Regions from separate parts of the Neglectibacter caecimuris genome, predicted to be linked through region 2. Evidence: a T-box and tRNA genes for the amino acid it is inferred to sense, from the RefSeq annotation. Region 2 holds a T-box; the other holds one or more tRNA genes.
The links. A T-box is a leader RNA that pairs with one kind of tRNA and senses whether it is charged. The one in region 2 lies ahead of U8T64_RS13380 (valine--tRNA ligase), so its partner is inferred to be a tRNA-Val.

Region 1: it has a tRNA-Val gene. The T-box ahead of U8T64_RS13380 (valine--tRNA ligase) is inferred to sense a tRNA for this amino acid. The anticodon was not compared.

What each region holds. Positions count from the first base shown of each region.
Region 1 is NZ_JAWXXK010000001.1:436,741-447,625, forward strand. It holds gene U8T64_RS02005 (S8 family serine peptidase) at 1-1,726, opposite strand, end outside; gene U8T64_RS02010 (hypothetical protein) at 2,169-2,900, shown strand; tRNA gene U8T64_RS02015 (tRNA-Val) at 3,529-3,605, opposite strand; gene U8T64_RS02020 (glycosyltransferase family 2 protein) at 3,913-5,175, shown strand; gene U8T64_RS02025 (phosphoribosylformylglycinamidine synthase) at 5,346-9,095, shown strand; gene alr (alanine racemase) at 9,608-10,795, shown strand.
Region 2 is NZ_JAWXXK010000012.1:38,994-49,878, forward strand. It holds gene U8T64_RS13345 (TnpV protein) at 1-169, opposite strand, end outside; gene U8T64_RS13940 (hypothetical protein) at 82-279, opposite strand; gene U8T64_RS13350 (hypothetical protein) at 823-1,011, shown strand; gene U8T64_RS13355 (GNAT family N-acetyltransferase) at 1,448-1,939, opposite strand; gene U8T64_RS13360 (ABC transporter ATP-binding protein) at 2,010-3,845, opposite strand; gene U8T64_RS13365 (ABC transporter ATP-binding protein) at 4,041-6,068, opposite strand; gene cfr (23S rRNA (adenine(2503)-C(8))-methyltransferase Cfr) at 7,028-8,074, shown strand; gene U8T64_RS13375 (glycoside hydrolase family 130 protein) at 8,331-9,335, opposite strand; T-box leader at 9,557-9,819, shown strand; gene U8T64_RS13380 (valine--tRNA ligase) at 9,880-10,885, shown strand, end outside.

The DNA of each region.
Region 1 (10,885 bases), on a different contig from region 2:
CGCCGGTGGCCTTAATTGCCTGTCCTTCCGCCTGGGTGATGGAAACGCAGGGCATGGTTCCGCCGGCGTTTACGAAATCGTCCAGCGCCATGCTGATGGTACCCGGCTGATTATTCACAACGATACAGGCGGCGGCGCCCTTCTGGAAGGCAACCGTGGCCTTTTCCACAAAAGAGGTATCCCCGCGGTTGACAAATACCACCTTTCCTGTCACATCGCTGGTATAGTCAGCCGCCGCGCCGATCTTATCCAGGTACACATAGTCAAGGGCCGTGCCGCTCTTATCGGCGCTCACGTCCAAAGCGGAAAAATTCCCAACGGTATCGGTGGGGATCACCAAAGTACCGCTGCCATAGGTAAAGCCCATGCCGATCATACCGTTGTTATCCACCGAGGCAACGGTAAAGGCGTTGGTGTAGCTGCCGGGCGAGCCTACCATGTCAAAGCTGGCGTCGTCGCTGTACAGGGCGCCCACCTCGCTGCTTTCCGCCCAGGTGCCGGAGTTGCCGGCGGAAATGACCACCAGGGACTGATATTTCACAAAGGAATCCAGGATCTTCTGGTACTCATCGTTGCCGTAGGCGGCGGTACCGGGGTTGCCGGAACCCAAAGAAAGGTTGATGGTGTCGCAGCCTAAAACAACTGCGTCCTCAATGGCCACCATATAATCGGAATCATAAGCGCCGCCGTTGTTGCCGAACACCTTCATGACCAGGACCTGAGCGTCCGGCGCGTCGCCGGTCATATGTACCTCGTCCATGGCGGAAGCAAAGGTGCCGTCCGCCTTTTTCAGGTAGCGGTTGGCCGTGGCGATACCCGCCACATGAGAGCCGTGATCGCCCTGGGTATCATTGTCATGGGTAATGTCGAGGTCCTTATCCACATAGGCATAGCCGTAAGGGATCTTTGTGGTGCGGTACAGCTGAGCGGCAGTCACCTTAGCGCCGTCCCGCTTGTAAGCATTCAGCTGGGTCAGCTTACTTTGGATCTCAGCCTGGTTCAGCAGCTTATAATCCGCCACCGTTTTTCCGTCCGCCGTGGCGTCCTCTTCCAAAGCATGGTCAAAGGCCGCGGCATTCATGGACTGATGCTCGGTTTTGAGACCGGTATCGATAATGGCCACACGCATGCCCTGGCCCTTATATTTGTTGTTCCAGGCCTGGGTGGTGCCGGTCATATCGCTGGAGATCTGCATGTTGGGGTCGTCGCCGCCCACAGAGGCCACCATAGGCTCATACTGCGTTTCCACGAAGACGTCCTTTACGCCCTCCAGCGCCTTGATCTCTTCCAGCTTGCCGTATTCCACATTGGCGGAAATAATATTCGCCGCCAATGTCAAATTCCACACTACGTCCAGCTTTTTCCCTTGCAGGACTTCCCGCGAAATGGTATTCGCCATAGCGTCCTGCTGGGCTTCCAGCTTGCTGCGATAGGTTTTCGCCGCGGTATTGGAGGCGATGTCGCCGTCCGCCGCCTTGGGGAACCGCAGCAGGGTAGGTTTATCCTCCAACACGATGGACACACGAACCGTTTCTCCCTCCGCATAGGGCGGCTCTTCTTCCTTTTCGGCCACGGACTGACGGCTCAAAGCAGCCGTTACCGTGCTGTTGTCTGTTTGCTCCCATGTCCACTGGCCGTCTTCCCCGGCTTCTGCCGCAAGAGCCACAGGCATGGCGCCGATCAGCAGAGCCGCGCTGAGCAGCACCGCCAAAAGACGTTTCCACACTTTTTGTCCATTGCACTTCCTCCTGTCTTTTTCCGCGCGCAAAGCACGCCAACTCCAATGACTGCAAGGCAATCATTTTTATACCTCCAGCGCTGGGCTGTAACGGTACCATTCTACTGTCAGTATAACGCCTGAGATTTTTAACGTCAAAATGCAGGAAGAAAAATGAAATCTCCCAGAATATCGACAACTGAGAAAACCTTGCTAGCGCCCCTGAACAATGTTATATATTACACCTGTTTCATTCTTTTGTCAAGGGTTGTTTGCCAGTTTTTGCAAGTTATCAAAGTTAAAACTGCAAAATATTTTCTTTTCCTTCTCTTTTGTAACTTTTTGTTTTCTGTTGAGAAAAAACCAGCCAAGCGGCGCTGGATTTTTTCGGACATTTCTTCTATAATGTAAAAAAGTCTGCCCGCATGGCGCGCAAAAGGAGAAATAGCTTATGAATACTGTGGTTCACGCTCTGCTAAGCGAAAAAACCGAAAACCACATTCTGCCCTTTTTCTGGCTTCACGGAGAAAAGGAGGCTGTTCTGCGGGATTACATGAGGGCTATTCATTCCTGCGGCATCGGCGCGGTGTGCCTGGAAAGCCGCCCCCACCCCGACTACCGCGGCCCCCGGTGGTGGCAGGATGTGGATATTATTTTGGACGAAGCCAAGCGGCGGGGCATGAAGGTCTGGATCTTGGACGACAGTCATTTCCCCACGGGCTTTGCCAACGGGGCCATGAAGAACGCTCCCCTGGAGCTGCGCCGTCAGGGGCTCTGCTATCGCGGCCAGGAACTTGCCGGAGGGGAAATCAGCCTGGATACCGGCGCGTTTCTGCAGGCCCCCAACCGCAAGAGTTCCGGGCCCTTCGGCCTGGCGGTGGAGGACGCCCCCTCTCTTCCCGAGGACACGCTTCTCAGCGTTACCGCCGTGGAACAGACCACGGGAGAGCTGCGGGACCTTACAGAGAACGTGGAGCCGGACAGAAGCCTGCGGGCCTCCCTTCCCCGGGGAACCTGGCGACTGGGGCTCTGCAAGCCGCTGATGGAAAAGCCCTGCTATGCACCACTCAAAAATCCCGATGTTTTCCAAGGCGTGTACCTGGATTATGGCGTTCCTGTGTGGAATAATGGAGAAATCGATATAGCGCCGGAATATCTCTATGAACGCAGCAAAGCAATGTGAAAATAGCGACAACGTCCCGCCAGAGGCTCATAGCGGCGTTTTCACCGTAAAAAAGAGCGGGAAGCGGACGCATAGCTTGACCACGGGATCAGCCCTACTGGGGAACGGGTAGCGGCCTTTTATGAACAATCCCAAAACGGAAAGCAAAGAAATCCTCAGCGCCACGGAATATAAGCACGTGGAAAGCATTGGGCGGGTGTAGATCGTCCCAAACCTTGGCAAAAAGAAAACTCCCGATCTCTGCGATGGGGATATTTAGAATATTCTTGAGAAAGCGGCGGCAATGGGACGATCAAAGAAAACCATACAGGATATAAGCGGCATGATAACTGGCCTTTTCCAAAGAATATTAACCCCGGAAAAAACCGCCGAAAAATAAAAGTGTGTTATTAAGAGTGTTATTTATAAAGAGAAAACCCGCAAAAACTCAATGTTTAAGCGGGTTTCTTTTGGTGGGCGCTAACGGACGCCTGTGCTGCGCACCGGCATGGCTTGAAGCATAGCTTCCGCGCCATTTTGCCCTAAAATTGTCCCACCGGGGCAATTTCCAAACTGGCAAACCGTCTTACGGTTCAAGTCCGCTAGCAAAAAAATCGAAGGGAGGACGCAGGGTCCTCTCTTCGACTTTTGGTGGGCGCTAACGGACTTGAACCGCTGACCCCCTGCACGTCAAGCAGGTGCTCTAGCCAGCTGAGCTAAGCGCCCAAATATTGCTGTATTATCTTACACGATTCTTCGGAAAAAAGCAAGTCCTATTTCCTGTTTTCCCGGAAAATTTTCAAAAATGCCTCATTCGTCATAAATTTTTAAGAAAATCGTTCTGTTCTTTTTTAGACTTTTCCAATATCCTTATGGTAAATTTTCTGCTATACTGGACGCTGGATATTGTTAAAATTGCGGGTGCGGTTGAAAATTTTTTGAAATTTTTCTGAAATACTTAGAGCAGCTGCCATGCGGCGGTACTTGTTCTGAACAGAAAGGTTCGGCAAAAGAAAGAGGGGTATTTCCAATTATGAAAACACTTTCTTACATAAATTTCGCGCTGGCGGCCATTTTTGCCGCCTGCTGCTTCTACCAGGCTGTGTTCGCCATTGTGCGGCTTTCCGGAAAACGCCGCCGGTTTCAGACGCGGAAGCTGTGCCGGTACGCGGTGCTCATTGCCGCCCGGAACGAACAGGCCGTGATCGGTCAGCTGTTGGACAGCATTCGGGGGCAAGAGTACCCCGCGGAGCTCATTGACACCTATGTGGTGGCGGATAACTGTACCGACAGTACCGCTCAGGTGGCGGCCTCCCACGGGGCTATGGTCTATCAGCGGCAGAACAAGGCCCAGGTGGGCAAGGGCTTTGCCCTGGCGTTCCTTTTGGGAAAGCTTCAGGAGGAGCACGGGGAAAAGCGCTATGACGGCTATTTTGTCTTTGACGCCGATAACCTTCTGGACCCCCATTACATTGCGGAAATGAACAAGGTGTTTTCCTCCGGTCACCGGGTGGTCACCGGCTACCGAAACACTAAAAATTTTGAGGATAACTGGATCACCGCCGGGTACGGCTTATGGTTCTTGCGGGAATCCGAATATCTGAACCGCCCCAGGGATACGCTGAATATCGGCTGCGCCGTGTCCGGCACCGGCTTTCTGTTCGCCGACAGCATTTTGAAGGAGCAGGGCGGCTGGGATTGGTTCTGCCTGACGGAGGATCTGGAATTTACCGCGGAAATGGTGATCCGGGGAGAAAAGATCGCCTATTGCGGCGACGCCGTTCTGTACGATGAACAGCCCAGCAGCTTTAAGCAGTCCCTTCGCCAGCGTTCCCGGTGGATCAAAGGCTATTTTCAGGTCATTGCGGAGCACGGCGGGGATCTGCTGCACACCCTTACCGCCACCGGCCGCTTTGCCTGCTACGATATGTTGATGAACACCATTCCCGCGGCGGTGTTGACCGTTTTGAGCTTTCTGGTAAACACGGTCATGTTCTTTGTGGGCATGGTTTCCGCCCGCCATGAAATGGGGCTTTTCGCCTTTTCCGTGATCAGCGCCCTGGTAAACTCCTACGGCGTGCTGTTTCTCATGGGCCTGATGCCCCTTGTGACCGAGCGGAAGCGGATCCGCTGCTCCCGCCGGAAACGGGTGCTTTACGCCTTTACCTTTCCCCTCTTTGTTTTCACCTTCGGTATTGCCATGCTGCTGGCGGTATTTGGCAATGTGGAGTGGAAGCCTATTCGCCACTCGGTGGCGGTGTCCATTGGAGATTTGAGCGATCCCTCTCAGAAATGATTTTGTGTAGAACAGAGAACTTTTCTAAAAAAAGTGGAATTTTGTTTCCACAAAAAAGCTTTTGTGATACAATAGCAACGACAAATGTCGTTGCTATTTTCTGTGTTCCCTTTTCAAAATTTTGAAAAGGGAACCGAATCAAATTCTCATAAAAAAGGGGAACCGGCAGCATGGTAACGAGAGTTTTTGTGGAAAAGAAAAAGGGATACGATATCGAGGCCTCTCACCTCAAGGCGGATCTTACGGGAAACTTGGGCATTTCCGGCGTGGAGGAGGTACGCATTCTCAACCGCTACGACGTTTCCGGGCTGAGCCCGGAGCAGTTTCAGGCGGCAGCCCGCACCATTCTTTCCGAACCCAATGTGGATACCGTGTACGGAGAGGAGTTCCGCCTACCCGGAGAATACCGGACCTTCGCCATGGAATACCTGCCCGGCCAGTATGACCAGCGGGCGGATTCCGCCGCCCAATGCGTGCAGTTTCTCACTCAGGGAGAGCGCCCCGCCGTGCTTTCCGCCAAGGTCATCGGCGTAAAGGGACAGGTTTCCGATGGGGAATTTGAAAAGATCAAGGCCTATCTGGTGAACCCGGTGGAATCCCGCGTTGCCTCCATGGAAAAGCCCGAAACCCTGGAGCTTGACGCCGCCGTTCCGGAAAACGTGGCCCGCGTTTCCGGCTTTATTCAGTGGAAGGAAGACGAAATGAAGCGGTATTTCGATTCCATGGGCTTTGCCATGACCCTTTCCGACCTGCTTTTCTGCCAGACCTATTTCCGGAACGAGGAAAAACGGGACCCCACTGTAACGGAGCTGCGGGTGATCGATACCTATTGGAGCGACCACTGCCGCCACACCACCTTCCTGACCCGTTTAGACGAGATCGAGATCGAGGCCGGGCCCCTTCACGATGCGGTGGAGGCCGCCCTGAAGCAATATCTCACTGTCCGGGAGGAGCTGTACGCCGGAAAGGACAAGCCCGTCTGCCTGATGGACATGGCCACCATCGGCGGAAAGTCCCTTCGCAAACAGGGCCTGGTGCCGGATCTGGACGTCAGCGAGGAAATCAACGCCTGCTCTATTGAGGCCCCCATTACCGTAGACGGCAAAACGGAAACCTGGCTCATTCAGTTTAAGAATGAGACCCACAACCACCCCACGGAGATCGAGCCCTTCGGCGGCGCGGCCACCTGCCTGGGCGGTGCCATTCGGGACCCCCTTTCCGGGCGTGCCTATGTGTACCAGGCTATGCGCGTCACGGGCTCCGGTGATCCTACCGTTCCCTTTGAAAAGACTTTACACGGTAAGCTGCCTACCCGGAAGATCACCACCGGGGCCGCCGCCGGCTATTCCTCCTATGGCAATCAGATCGGCCTTGCCACAGGACAGGTCACAGAGCTTTACGATCCCGGCTATGTGGCAAAGCGCATGGAAATCGGCGCGGTGATCGGCGCTTCCCCCAAGGCAAATGTCCGCCGGGAGGAGCCCGCCCCCGGAGATACCATTCTTCTGCTGGGCGGCGCTACCGGCCGGGACGGCATCGGCGGCGCCACCGGCTCCAGCAAGGCCCACACGGAAAAATCCGTGGAGGTCTGCGGCGCCGAGGTGCAAAAGGGAAATCCACCTACCGAACGGAAGCTTCAGCGGCTGTTTCGCAACGCGGAGGCCGCAAGGCTCGTCAAGCGCTGCAACGATTTCGGCGCGGGCGGCGTGTGCGTTGCCATCGGAGAGCTGGCCCCGGGCCTTGAGATCGATCTGGATCGGGTACCCAAAAAGTATCAGGGCCTGGACGGCACTGAGCTTGCCATTTCCGAATCTCAGGAGCGCATGGCGGTGGTGGTGGCCCCGGAGGACGCGGAGCGGTTTTGCGCCCTTGCCTCTGAGGAAAACCTGGATGCCCAGGCGGTGGCTGCGGTCACCGAAGAACCCCGGCTGAAAATGGAATGGCGGGGAGACCGGATCGTGGATCTGTCCCGCGCCTTTTTGGATACCAATGGCGTTACCCAGAACGCCCGTGCAAAAATTTCCGCGCCCCAAGGAGAAAACTACCGCAGTGCCGTACCGGAGCAGTTGCGGGGCTTATCCGCCGCGGAGGCTTTGAAGAAAAACCTTTCCCGGCTGCAGGTCTGCGGCCAGAAGGGCCTTTCGGAACGGTTCGATTCCAGCATCGGCGCTTCCACGGTACTGATGCCCTTCGCGGGCCGGTATCAGTTGACCCCCGAGGAGGCCATGGTGGCGAAGATCCCCCTGCTGGAGGGAGAAACCGACGACTGCACCGCCATGTCCTATGGCTATATTCCCGGCATTGCCCGGTATTCCCCCTTCCTGGGGGCCCAGTACGCCGTGGTGGAAAGCCTGTCAAAGCTGGCCGCCGTAGGGGCGGACCCCTTAAAGGCCCGGCTTACCTTCCAGGAATACTTTGAGCGCCTTCACGAGGACCCCGCCCGGTGGGGAAAGCCTGCCGCGGCCTTACTGGGGGCACTGTCCGCCCAGCTGGGGCTGGGGCTGCCGGCCATCGGCGGCAAGGACAGTATGTCCGGCTCCTTTGAGCAGCTGGACGTGCCCCCCACCCTGGTCAGCTTTGCCGTAGCCATGACAAAGGCCAGCAAAACCCTTTCCGCCTCTCTGAAGCATCCCGGCGCTAAAGTAGTGCTGCTCCCCATTCCGGAACGGGCGGACGGCACGCCGGATTGGGACGGGCTAAAAGCATATTACCGTTCTGTTCTGCGCCACATGGAGGCAGGGGATATTCTTTCCGCCGGTGTGGTGCGGGAGGGCGGCGCAGCCGCCTGTGTGCTGAAAATGTGCTTCGGCGAAAAGCTGGGCTTCAAATTTGAAAAAGGCCTTTCCAGAGAAGCGCTGTTTGCCCCCAAGGCCGGGGCGCTGGTCATTGAGCTTTCCAGCGAGGCCGAGCTCCATTACAGCCGCGGCGCGGTGCTGGGCCGTACCACCGGCACGGGCATGGTGGAGCTGGAAGGGGAGAAGATCGGCATTGACCAGCTGATCGACGCCTGGAACGGCACTTTGGAGAAGATCTTCCCCAATTCCGCGGAGCCCGGCAGGCTTACAGCGGATATCCCCCTGTGGGAACGCCGGGAGCAGAAGGCCCCTGCCATCAAAACGGCCAGGCCCCGGGTGTTTATTCCCGCCTTCCCCGGCACCAACTGCGAGGTAGACAGCGCCCGGGCCTTCCGGAAGGCAGGCGCGGAAACTGAAATTCTGGTGGTGAAAAACCTCACCCCCAAGGATATTGAGGAAACCATCGACCGCATGGAGCAGGCCATTCGCCGGGCGCAGATCATCATGCTTCCCGGCGGCTTCTCCGGCGGGGACGAGCCGGAGGGCTCCGGCAAGTTTATTGCTACCACCTTCCGCAACCCCAAGCTGGCTCAGGCGGTCACCGACCTGCTGGAGCAGCGGGACGGCCTGATGCTGGGCATCTGCAACGGCTTCCAGGCCCTGATCAAGCTGGGCCTGGTCCCCTATGGAAAGATCACAGAACCCAAGGAAAATGACCCCACCCTGACCTTCAACGCCATCGGCCGCCATGTGTCCCGTATGGCATACACCAGGATCACCAGCGTAAAATCTCCCTGGCTGGCGGGGGTGACCGTCGGAGAGCTCCACACCATTCCCGTTTCTCACGGTGAGGGCCGCTTTGTGGCGGACGACGCCACCCTGAAGCGGCTGGTGGAAAACGGGCAGATCGCCACCCAGTATGTGGACCCCAACGGTACGGTGTGCGGGGAGACCCTTTGGAACCCCAACGGCTCTGTGTGCGCCATTGAGGGCATCACCAGCCCCGACGGCAGAATTCTCGGCAAAATGGGCCATTCCGAGCGAAAGGGAAAAGATCTCTACAAAAATGTTCCCGGCAAAAAGGATCAACTTCTCTTTGAGTCCGGCGTAAAATATTTTAAGTAACGGGCGGCGAGCCGCCGCAGGCAACACTTGTGTTGCCTGCACTCGTGAAGCTGCCTGGTACGGGAAATCGGTTTCTGACCCGACCGCAAACTGAGCGATAAATTGGAATCTATTTGCCCTTAGCCTCCCCTTGTTTACAAGGGGAGGTGGCATGCGTAAGCATGACGGAAGGGATCGGGCTTGCACAGAAAGCCGCATCAAATCGCTGGATTTCAATCCTCTCAGTCAGCCGAAGGCTGACAGCTCCCCTTATAGATAAGTGGAGCCGAAGGGCAATGCAATTTATCGGTAAGCCGCTTTCTTCCCATCTGTCATTACTGAACAAAAAGCAAAGCAAGCTTTGCTTTCTTGTGAAGAATCTCGTCCTTTGTCCTTTTGCCCTGGAATTGAGAGCGAGATTCTTCGTAAAGAAGCGAAGCTTCTTTTCCTCAGTAATGACAACGGAAAGGAGAACTCGCCCTTCTCTAACAACTAACTACTCACTACTCACTACTAAAATCCGGGGTGACAAAATGAAGGAAATCCTCAGAAGAACCTGGGCGGAGATCGACCTGGACGCTGTGGCACGCAATTTTCAGGCGGTGCGCCGGGCCGCCCACCCAAACGCCGGGGTGTGCTGTGTGGTAAAGGCAGACGCTTACGGCCACGGGGCCGTGCGCATGGCAAAGGAATATGAGACCTTGGGGGCGGACTGGTTCGCCGTTTCCAATCTGGAGGAGGCCTTGCAGCTTCGGCTTTCCGGCATCGAGAAGCCCATTCTGGTGCTGGGCTTTACTCCCGCCGAGGAAGCAAAAACCCTGTCCGGGCACAATATTTCCCAGTGCGTTTATTCTCCCGAATACGCAGGGGAGCTTTCCCGCCACGCCTTCGAAGCCGGCGTAACGGTGAAGATCCATGTGAAGGTCGATACCGGCATGAGCCGCCTGGGCTTCTATTTTCAGGATATCAACCGGGACGAGGGCGCCGTGGAGCAGATCAAGGCCGTCTGTTCTCTGCCCGGGCTGTATCCGGAGGGCATTTTCACCCATTTTGCCGTGTCCGACGACGGCAGGGAGGGAGACGCCTTCACCATGCGCCAATTCGGCTGCTTCAAGGAAATGATCGAGGCCCTGCTGCGGGAGGGCCTTTCCTTTGAAGTGCGTCACTGCGCCAATTCCGCCGCCATCTTCGACTATCCTCTCTCCCACCTGGACCTGGTGCGGGCGGGCATCGTCATTTACGGCCTGTACCCCTCCGATGAGCTGCGGAACCGCCCTTCCCTTTCTCCCGCCCTTTCCCTGTATTCGGTGGTGTCCCATGTGAAAACCATTCAGGCCGGGGCTACCGTCAGCTACGGAAGAGAATTTACGGCGGACAAGGCGCTGCGGGTAGCCACCATTCCCATCGGCTACGCGGACGGCTACCCCCGCCGTCTGGCCCCCGGCGGCGCTCAGGTGCTGATCCACGGCAAGCGCTGCCCCATTTTGGGCCGGATCTGCATGGACCAGCTGATGGCGGACGTTTCCGCTTTGGAAGACGTAAAAATCGACGACCTGGTGACCCTCATCGGCAGAGACGGCGAAGAGGAGATCACCGCCGGCGAACTGGCTGCCCGGGAGGGCACCATCGGCTATGAGGTGATCTGCGCCCTCTCCAAGCGCGTCCCCCGAGTCTACCTGAAGCACGGCAAGGTAGACAGTATTTATAACCAGTTGATTTAAAGACCAGTATTCAAAAGGGAACCTCTAAACACTCAAATCGTGCAAAAATGGCAGAGTTTAGAGGTTCCCTGTCTTATGTGCAGAAATGAT
Region 2 (10,885 bases):
CGCCCTCCTTGTCAGCCATTTGTTCGACCAATCGAAACATCATCTTCGTTGCTTGTTCGTCAATATCAGCAAGATAACAGTTCAATTTTCCGCTTGTGAGAAGCGTGGTGTAAACTGCCCGTTTATGTTCCTGCAAATAGTGTTTGTGTCGCTGCCCCCATAAGCCGATAGGCTTGTGTCCTTTTTCGGCTGGTAAAGTAAGGCAAGGCAAGGAATATAATAATCTCCTTGCAGTTCATACCAAAGACCGTTGCTTTCATCATAAATATACTTATCCATTAAAAAGTCCTCCGTTATAATATATTCGCACATATATCACAGTTCTCCGATTACCACACTCTGTTATAACTTATTATGAGATTTTCTTGCCCTTGATTTTGCCCTTATGATTGTGCAGAACAAGGGTAACATGGTGTGAAATCATATAAAGAAATAAGGTGTGATGATTGCGATAAATCCTTTGTTTTCAAGGCTTTCGGAGGATTTTATTAAAACCCTATGAGGTGTGATAAACACCTGTAAAATTATGAGTTTCTAATTGGAATTTAGCGGTTGCCCGCTTACTTTCCATCTGTCATTACTGAACAAAAAGCAAGGAGAACCTTGCTTTCTCGGTGAAAAATCTCGTTCTTCGAGCCTTTTTGAAGGGCTTTAAGGGCGAGATTCTTCGTCGCTTCGTTCCTCAGAATGACAAAGGAGGGGGCTTATTATTCTCTAACAACTGAGGACTTATGGCTAACAATCTGCATGGAAAATTAGAATTTAGTGGTTGCCCGCTTACCTTCCACCTGTCATTACTGAACAAAAGGCTATAGCTTTTTTGTGAAGAATCTCGTTCTTCATCTCTTTACTCAGGCAATGAAGGGCGAGATTCTTCGTCGCTTCGTTCCTCAGAATGACAGTGGGGAACTGTTCGATAAATTGGAATTTGGCGGCGAGGCGCCGCTGCCACTCGTGAAGCCGCTTGGTACGGGAATTTGGTTTCTGACCCGACCATTAGCAGAGCGCTAAATTGGAATTTAGCGTGTTAGTTGTTAGCTGTTAGTAGTTAGTTGTTTAGAAAGGGAAAAGGTCCCTCTTTGTCATTACTGAACAGAAAGCAAGGAAACCTTGCTTTCTCGGTGAAGAATCTCGTCCTTTGTCCTTTTATTCAGGCACTAAGGACGAGATTCTTCGTCACTTCGTTCCTCAGAATGACAGTGGGGAGCCCGCCCCTCTTTAACGACTAACAACGAACAGCTAACAACCAGTTCGCTAAACTATCTATTTAGCGGCTTCCCCCCGCAGACTCTCCGCCTGTCATTACTAAAACAAAAAAGCGCAGGAAGCTATAGCTCTCTTGTCGCTTTTTTGTGCTCAGTTTTTAGAGAAGTGCTTTCCGAATATAGAACAGCGGCGATACAAATACCCTCACGCTGCTTGTCTTCCCTCTCCGGCAGCCGGTGTGTCATCTGCTTTTTCTGATCTCAAACCGCTCTCCGTAAATCGTTTCCTCCCGCACCGTCTGGTACTCATGGCCGGGAAAGTCTTTGCGCACGGAAACGGTGTTGAGGCAGTCGTAACCCAGCCTTTTGTAAAGGCGAATGGCCCTTTCGTTTCGGGCGGCGGCTTCAATATACATACTCTCAGAGTATGCTTTTACGATCTCCTCCGCAAGGCGCACCGCCTCGCTGCCGATCCCCTGGTTTTGACAGGTGGGAAGCACAAACAGATCCTCCAGCCAATCCACCTTTCCGCCGCGGCTGCCCAGGTGCAGAAAGCCCACGGGCTCCTGCTCCCGGCAGATAAAATAAAACGCGTGGCCCGAAGCCGTCCAGGCGGCAAGATCCTCCTTTGCCTCCTCAGGCGGCATATTGTACCCGTTGTGCTCCTTCCAGAAGCTCTGGATCAATGACACGGCCCGCGCTTCTTCCCCACGGTATTCCGTAAGCTCAGTCATGTGATTTTCACTCCTTTTCCGCTGTTACGAAAGAAAATGCCGGGCGGCTAACCTGGCATTTTCCTTTTTATTATCGGGCGCCGAATACTGTTTCGGCCGACTCCGATTCAAACTGCTTATTGTACAAATCGGCGTAATAGCCCCCCTGCTCTATCAGCTCTTGATGGGTACCGCGTTCGATGATCTTTCCGCCCCGCACCACCAGGATCATATCCGCTTGCCGAATGGTGGAAAGCCGGTGGGCAATCAGGAAGGAGGTTCGCCCGGTCAACAGGGTGGAAATGGCCTCCTGGATCAGCGCCTCTGTTTCGGTATCGATGGAGGCGGTGGCTTCGTCCAGCACAAAGATCTTGGGGTTCGCCAGCACCGCTCTGGCAAAGGAAACCAGCTGCTTTTCTCCGGTGGAGAGCTGGCCGCCGCCCTCGCCCACATCGCTGTCATAGCCGTGATCCATGCGCGTGATAAAATCGTGAGCGTTTACCAGCTTTGCCGCGGCGATAATTTCCTCATCAGTGGCGTCCAGCCGGCCATAGCGGATATTTTCCTTCACCGAGCCGGAAAACAAATGGGGCGTTTGCAGCACATAGCCGATATTGCTGTGCAGCCACAGCATACTGCGCTCCTTGTAGTCTCTGCCATCGATCAAAATTTTGCCTTCCGTGGGCTCAAAGAACCGGCAGGCCAAGTTGACCAGAGTGGATTTTCCCGCTCCCGTTTCGCCTACAATAGCCACAGTAGTACCGGCGGGCACTTCTAAATTAAAGTGCTCCAGCACATTTTCCGTGCCGTCCGGATAGCGGAAGGTCACATCGTCGAAGGTGATGCGCCCCTGAAGGGGCTCCCAGTTTTCCCGCTTGGGGTCTAAGGACGTGCCGTATTTTTCAATGACCTCCGGCGTGTCGGTGATCTCCGGCTCCATCTCCAGCAGGGCCGTAACGCGCTCGATATTGGCCTGGGTGGAAATGAAGTTGGAAATGGTTCCGGCCAGGTTCTGCACCGGGTCCGCAATGATCAACGCATAGTTCACAAAGATGGTCAGCTCGCCGATGGTGATAAAATCCCCCAGCACCATGGTGCCGCCGCCGGTGATCACAAGGCTCACCGCCAGGGCGGTAAGCAAGCCGATCAGAGGCACATACACCGCGCTGAGCATGACGGAGCGAATGGTGGTGCTTTTCATGCGTCCGGTAACTTCCTTGAAGTTTTCCGTGTTTTTATCCTCGATCACCAGGGTTTTCGAGGTTTTCGCCCCGGAAATGCCTTCGTTGTAGTGGCGGGTGATTTCGGCGTTTATCTTTCTTACCTGGCGGTTCACCGCCAGAATGCGCTTCTGAAAATACAGAGTCAGAAGCACAATGAAAGGAACCACCGCAATGACCAGCAGCGCCAGCTTCCAGTTCAGAACCAGCATGACCGCCATACAGCCCAGCACGTAAATGCCGCTGTAGAACACATCTACAAGGCTCCAGGCCAAAGCATCGCTGATCCGGCTGCTGTCGCTCATCACCCGGGCCATGATGGTGCCAACCGGAGTCTGGTTGTAGTAGGAAAAGCTCAAGGTCTGCAAATGGGTAAACAGCTTTTCCCGCATGTCCCTGTTCAGCCGGACCTCCACCCCAATGCCGGTACGGCCCATCAGCATGGTAGAGCAGGTAACGACCAGCACCAGCAGTAAGTACAGCAGGCCAAAGGGCAAAAGCCCTTCGTGGCTGCGGGGGGTGATAAAATTGTCCACCGCGTAGCCTGTCATCAGCGTATAGCCGATATCAATGGCGGCGGAAACGATCATCACCGTGACCAGCAGCGCCATTTTCTTTTTATAGGGTTTCAAAAAAGGAAGCATTTTCCCCCATATCTTCAGGGAAGAAACCTTGTCCTTTTTTGTTTCCTGCGTCATATGTTCCATGTATCATACCATCGCCCCTGCCAACGCAAAGGCTTCCTTTCTCTAACAGCTAACTACTAACTACTTTTCAGGAGGGAATCCCGTTTACGGGATTTTTATATCTAAACGTATTTAAGGGGTAAAGAAGTCAAGCCGCTTTGCGGCTTTGTGCTTCTTGCGAAGCAAAAGAGAAGCGCTTCGCGCTTCAGGGCTTCTTTAGGAGGGAATCCCGTTTACGGGATTCCCTTTTTGCATATCAAAGATACGCTTATAGATCCCGTCCTGCCGGATCAGCTCCTGATGGGTGCCCATTTGCGAGACCCTGCCATGATCCAGCACCAGGATCTGGTCGGCGTTCATCAGGGTGGTGATCCGGTGGGCGATCAGGATCGTGGTGCCATGTACGTTTTCCTTGATGGACTGGCGGATCTTCTGGTCGGTCTCCATATCCACCGCGGAAAGGGAATCGTCAAAGATCTTGATGGGCGTATCCTGCATCAACATTCTGGCAATAGCCACACGCTGCTTCTGGCCGCCGGAAATGGTAACGCCCCGCTCGCCGATAGGCGTTTCATAGCCCTGGGCGAAGTTTTCAATGGCGTCGTCGATCACCGCCAGCCTGGCGTAATGCCGCACGGTCTCAATATCCTGGCGGGAAGCGCCGTCGGCAATGCTTTCCCGGAAGGTCTTGGAAAACAGGAAGGGCTCCTGCAGCACGATACCGATGTTTTTCCGCAGGTGAGAGCGCCTGATCTTTCGGATATCCACACCGTCCACCGTGATCGTACCCGCGCCCTCGGGCAGATCATAAAGGCGGTCCAACAGGTACATCAGGGTAGATTTTCCGCTGCCTGTGGCCCCTAAAATGCCAAAGGTGCTTCCGGCCTTGATGGTAAAGGACACATCGTCCAGCACGCCGGTATTGCTGTCGGGATAATGGAAGCTCACGTGGTCAAACACAATATCGCCCCGCACATCGGGCTCCTGGGGGTCGGGACAGTCCTGCTCCTCCTCCGCGTCCAGAATGTCAAAAAGGCGGGTAGAGCTGATGGATGTTTTGGAAAGCTCGCCCAACAGGCGGCCCAAGCTGCGGGTGGGCCAGACCAGCATGGAATTGTAGGCGGTGAAGGCAAGGTATTCGCCCTCTGTCAGGCTGCCGTTTTCCACGAAAAACACGCCAGCCACCAGCACCACCAGCACCTGAAGCCCGGCAAGAAAATCGCCAAGTCCCCAGTTTACACCCATGATATTTCCAAGCTTCACCCAATAATCCGTATACTCCCGGTTCTTTTTCGTAAACCGATCGATCTCAAACCGCTCTCTGCCAAAGGCCCGCACCACCCGGACGCCGGTGAGGTTTTCCTGCACCATGGCGGTCAGCTCGCCCTCGGTCTCGTCCGCCTTCTGGAACCGCTTGCCCTGAATGATGAAAAACACCAGGGAGGCTCCTACGGAAAGGGGAATAAAGCACAGCACAATGAAAGAAAGCTGAGCGTTCATGGAAAACATAAGCCCCAGGGAAACCACCATCAGAAGCAGCACGCGAATACAGCCCATCAGCTGATCCGTAACAAAATTGCGCACCAGATCCAGGTCATTGGTACAGCGCTGAATGATCTCCCCGGTCTGGTGAGAATTGTGCCAGGCATAGGGCAGCCTTTGAATGTGGTCAAACAGGGTGTTGCGGATCCTCGCCACCGTACTCTCGCAGGCCTTGGCAAGGTTCATGCGGTAGGCATAGTTGGAAAGGCCTGAAATCACCGCGAACAACAGCGCCACACCCGCGCAAATGACGATATGCGTGCGCAGCATTTCCCTGCCGCCGATGGAATCGATCAAGCTTACCAAAAAGCCGGGCAGGTTAAAGGGATTGTCATTGATGACCGAATCCACCGTCACCCGAATGACCTGCGGGGTCATATAGTTCGCGATCACGGAAACAACGATCATCAAAAGCGTTACTACAAAATTTTTCCGGTATCCTTTTGTAAAGGGGAAAAACCGCAGTATACTGGATTTTTTCTGTTTTTCTTTCCGAAGCTCTTTCATAAAAGTAGTATTGTTCTCTCCTCTCCCGGATCGCCGGGAGCAGCAGCCCCGCCGGACGATCCTTCGTATTTCATGCTGATGGCCTGTGCCGTTCAAAAATGAATCCCCAAAGCCGGGCAGCGCAAAATATCCGGCTGTTAAAAAAGGGGCGGCGGCAGACTTTCCCCCCGAAAGCCTGCCGTCCCCCCAGGGCATCCTTTTTCTTTTCCATGCGTAGCCAGACGGCGCAAATTTGAACCCGCTGAAAACAGGCGATATATTGCCGCTTTTCAGTTTATCGGCCTAGGCAGGCGCCAGCCTGCCGTCGTTCTCTGCACTGAAAATCAACAACATCTCACCAGTTTTCAGTTCGAAGAAGTTTTGCCGGAGTGGATTTTTGTCCAACCTAGGCAAAAGCGGAGTGAATCCTTTCGGATTCACGAGCATTTTAACAACGGGCGGGCGAAAATACGCCCGGCAAAACCGTGGTTCAAATTCGCGCCGTCTGGCTACAAGAACGTGCGTTGCGCACAAATGTGCCGCACATGTTATATACATGGAAAAAGGCAAGCCAACAAGGAAGGATATCTATTCGATATCCTTCTGCGCCGGACAGGAGTTCACGGTTCCTTCCGGCATTTGGTAACGACGGTATTTTCACTCTACCACGTCAGGGCGGAAAAGTCAACAGGTTCTTTTGTAAAAACATCTTCCGAAAAAGCCCGGCTGTTTTTACTTGCAATTCCTTTTTTACTATGCTATACTCGGAAAAGACTGAAAGAAAAACGAGGACGGAGAAATGCGACAGTACTTTGCTTACCTGTGAAACTCACACCGCAGTTCGCGGTGGTTTTTTCCGTGTAAGAAAGGTCCTGTCTCTCCCTGTTTCTCGCTGACGCCACCGTTTTGGGCGGCGTAGCATGAAAACCAGGCTGTGAGAAGGTGCCTTCTCACAGCCTTTTCTTTTTGTCGTTTTCCTGAAAGGAGGAGCCGTCATGTTAATTTCTTCCCGCAAAGTCGTCGTCTGCCGCTTCCGGCAGACAAAGCCGGTTTTTCCGGCGGCCTTTGCCTGCCTTATCTTATCATAAGCGTCAACCGCGATGATCGCGCAGCGATTATTTTAAGAGCCGGAAGATCGGTGCCTTGTACTTCAATCTGTAAAAGGAGAACCGATCATGACAAAATTAGAACAATGCAAGGAGCTTTTGGGCTGCTGGGAGCAGCCTGATTACCGATACCGCCAGATCCTTCAGGCGGTGTTTCACCGAAGGATCTCCCGGTTTCAGGAGATGACCGTTCTGCCCGCCGGGCTGCGGGACAGGCTGACACAAGAGCTGGGGGAAACCGTTCTCACCCTGCGCCCGGTCCACGAAAGTCTTTCCGGCCAGGCGGATAAGCTGCTGTTTGCCCTGGAGGACGGCGAACGGGTGGAGGCTGTGCGCCTTCACTATCGCAAGGGCTGGGAATCCTTCTGCATTTCCTCCCAATGCGGGTGCGCCTTCGGCTGTAAATTCTGCGCCACAGGCGGCATGGGCAAAAGGCGGGATCTCACCGCCTGGGAGATCGTGGAGCAGCTTTTATACTTCCATTTGCAGGGCCATACGCTCCACAGCGTTTCCTTTATGGGCATGGGCGAGCCCTTCGCAAACCCGCACCTGTTTTCCGCCCTTTCCCTGTTGACAGACCCCGCCCTTTTTGGCCTGAGCCAGCGCAGGATCACGGTTTCCACTGTAGGCGTGCTGCCGGGGATCCGGCGGCTTACCCTGGAATACCCCCAGGTGAACCTGGCCTATTCCCTGCACGCCCCTGCTCCGGAGCTGCGAAAAAGGCTGATGCCTGTGGAGCGCCGCTGGCCCATGGAGCAGGTCCTTGCCGCCCTGAACGCCCATATCCGCCGCACCAACCGCCGGGTATTTCTGGCCTATATCCTGCTGAAAAACCTGAACGACAGCACCGCCCACGCCAGAAGGCTGGGGCAGCTGCTTCGGCGGAATCCCCGGGAACTTCCCCTGTATCATATTGACCTGATCCCCTATAACGCGGCAGAGCGCGCCGGAGAGCTTTTCACCTCACCGGAGCCCCAGCGCGTCCGGGAATTCCTGCGGGTGCTGCGGCAAATGGGCATCAGCTGCTCCGCCCGCACCCAGTTCGGCTCCGATATCTCCGCCGCCTGCGGCCAGCTGTGCGCGGAAGAAAAGCAGCCGTTGGAGATCAAAAATTAGTTGTGGGGTGTTTGTGCCCTTAGGCTCCCCTTGCTCCGCAAGGGGAGCTGTCAGCCGAAGGCTGACTGAGGGGATTATAACCAGCGATTCTATCCTGCTTTCTGCGTGTGACTATCCCTTCCACCGTTCTCGCCTCTCCGCCTGATTTATCATTTAGTTTATCAAAAAATACCCGCTGAGAAGCCCTTGCTCCTCAGCGGGTATTTTTTGCGCGCTTCACAAATGACGACTCTTTTGCGAAGCGGCTTCCTGTCAATTATTTATTTTCCTGGTCGCCTACGTTCATGGGATACTTTCTCATATAGGAGAACAGCTCGTCCACGGTGGTAAAGGCAAGGCCTGTTACGGTATCGGCAGCGCCATAGTAAATGGTGATGCGCCCGGTCTCCGGGTCTGTGAGGGTGGCGCAGGGGAAGGTGACGTTGGGCACGTCTCCGGTAAGCTCATACTGCTCTTCCGGCCCGAACACATAGAAGTTGCAGCGCTCCTTTACGATCCAGGGGCGGTCGATATCCAGAAGGGCCACGCCGAAGCGGTAGACAAAGCCGTTGCAGGAATTCAGCACGCCGTGATAGATCATCAGCCAGCCCTCATCGGTCTCAATGGGGGTGGGGCCGGGGCCTACCTTCTTGCTCTGCCAGCCGTTGGCGGTGCCAAACAGCCAGCGGTGCTTCCCCCAGTAGCACAGGTCGGGGCTCTCGCTGTAGAAAATATCTCCGAAGGGAGTGTGGCCGGTATCGCTGGGGCGGCTGACCATAGCAAAGTTGCCGTTTATTTTCCGGGGGAACAGCACGCCGTTGCGGTTATAGGGCAAAAACGCGTTTTCCAGCTGGTGGAAGGTTTTGAAATCCTCTGTCCAGCCAATGCCGATGGTGGGGCCGTGGTAACCGTTGCACCAGGTGATATAATACTTTCCGTCGATCAGGCACACCCGGGGATCATAACGGTACTCCTTGCGGGTAACCTCTTTCTCGCCTTCGAACACGATGGGATCGGGGTTGATGTCCCAGTGAATGCCGTCTTTGGAGAAGCCGGCAAAGATATCCATTTCCACGCCTCTGTTATCGCAGCGGAACACGCCCGCATAAGCGTCGCCGAATACCACCACGGCGGAATTGAAAATGCTGTTGGAGGTGGGGATTGCGTCTCTCTGAATAATAGGGTTTTCCGTGTAGCGCCACACGGGCTTATCGTACCCCGCGGGCTTGTCCTGCCAGGGCATGTTGGGTAAGGCCGGTCTGCCGATGATCTTTGCCATAATTAGAGCTCCTCTCTGATTTTGCGTGGAGGCTGGCTGTTCCAGCTCCTGAATTCAGTATAACACCCTTTTCCTGGAAAAGAAAGGGAAAAATGTGCGGTATTTTGCTTTTTGATAGAGATTTCCCTGTACCGCTCCAAAAGTTTCCGCTTGACAAATTTCCATTCCTGTGGTAAACCTGAAAGCACGGCGATGGGAAACAGAGTATTTCGCCGAATAACAGAGCAAAGGCTGAGAAGAGGAGGAGTACGCGATCCCCCGAAGCAGAGAGAGAAGGCGGTTGGTGCAAGCCTTCGTGAAGGGAACGCGGAAGTAGCCTCGGAGCTGCGGCCCCAAAGGGGATGACCCCCCTGAGTAGGCGCCGCCGGAACAGTTTCCGCCGTTACAGGGAAAGCCGTATCGGGCCCTTTGGCCCCGCACGGAAATGAGCGCGGGAGCTTTGCCTCCCGAACTTAGGTGGTACCGCGGAATTTCTTTCGCCCTAAGCAGTAAAGCTGCTTAGGGCGTTTTTTGTTTCCCACCTATTTTTGAGAAAGAGGGTCATTTTATGGAAAAGCGTTACGATTTTCACAGCTGGGAGCCTGCCATGCAGGCACTTTGGGAAAAAGAAGGGATCTATCGGTTCGATCCCAACAGGGAGGGAAAGCTTTATTCCATCGACACCCCTCCGCCCACCGTCAGCGGCAGCCTGCACATCGGCCATCTGTTTTCCTACACCCAGGCGGAGATGATCGCCCGGTTTCACCGAATGCGGGGCGAAAACGTGTACTATCCCTTCGGCTTTGACGATAACGGCCTGCCCACCGAGCGGCTGGTGGAGCGGGAGCAGGGCCTTCGGGCCAGAGACCTGCCCCGCCGGGAGTTTATCGAAAAGTGCCGGGAAACCGCCGCCCGGTACGAAAAAGCCTTTCGGGAGCTTTTTTCCTCCATGGGCTTTTCCGTAGACTGGAGCCTGCAATACGAAACCGCTTCCCCGGAAACGCGCAGGCTTTCTCAGGCTTTGTTTCTGGAGCTTGCCCGGGAGGGAAAAGCCGTCTGCCGGGAGGCCCCGGTGCTGTGGTGTACCCAGTGCCGCACCTCCATTGCCCAAGCGGAGCTGGAAACCCGGGAAACAGACTCTGTTTTTTACACCCTTCCCTTTTCCTGCGGCGAAGAGCTTTTGCCCGTGGCCACCACCCGCCCGGAGCTGCTTTATGGCTGCGTGTGCCTGCTGATCCACCCGGAAAACAAGCAGTACCAAAACTACTTGGGAAAAACGGCGAAGGTGCCCCTTTACGGCTTTGAGATCCCCATTCTGCCGGACGAAAAGGCGGACCCGGAAAAAGGCACCGGCATTGTGATGTGCGCCACCTTCGGAGACAGCACCGACGCCCAGTGGGTGGAGGAGCATCAGCTTCCCATACGAAAGGTGCTTTTGCCGGAGGGCGTTTTCGCCCCCGAAGTGCCGAAGCTTGCCGGGCTTTCCGTCAGGGAAGGAAGAAAAGAGATCGTAAAACTTCTGGAGGAAGCCGGGCTGATCCTTCAGCGGGAACCCATTTCCCACACCGTGGCGG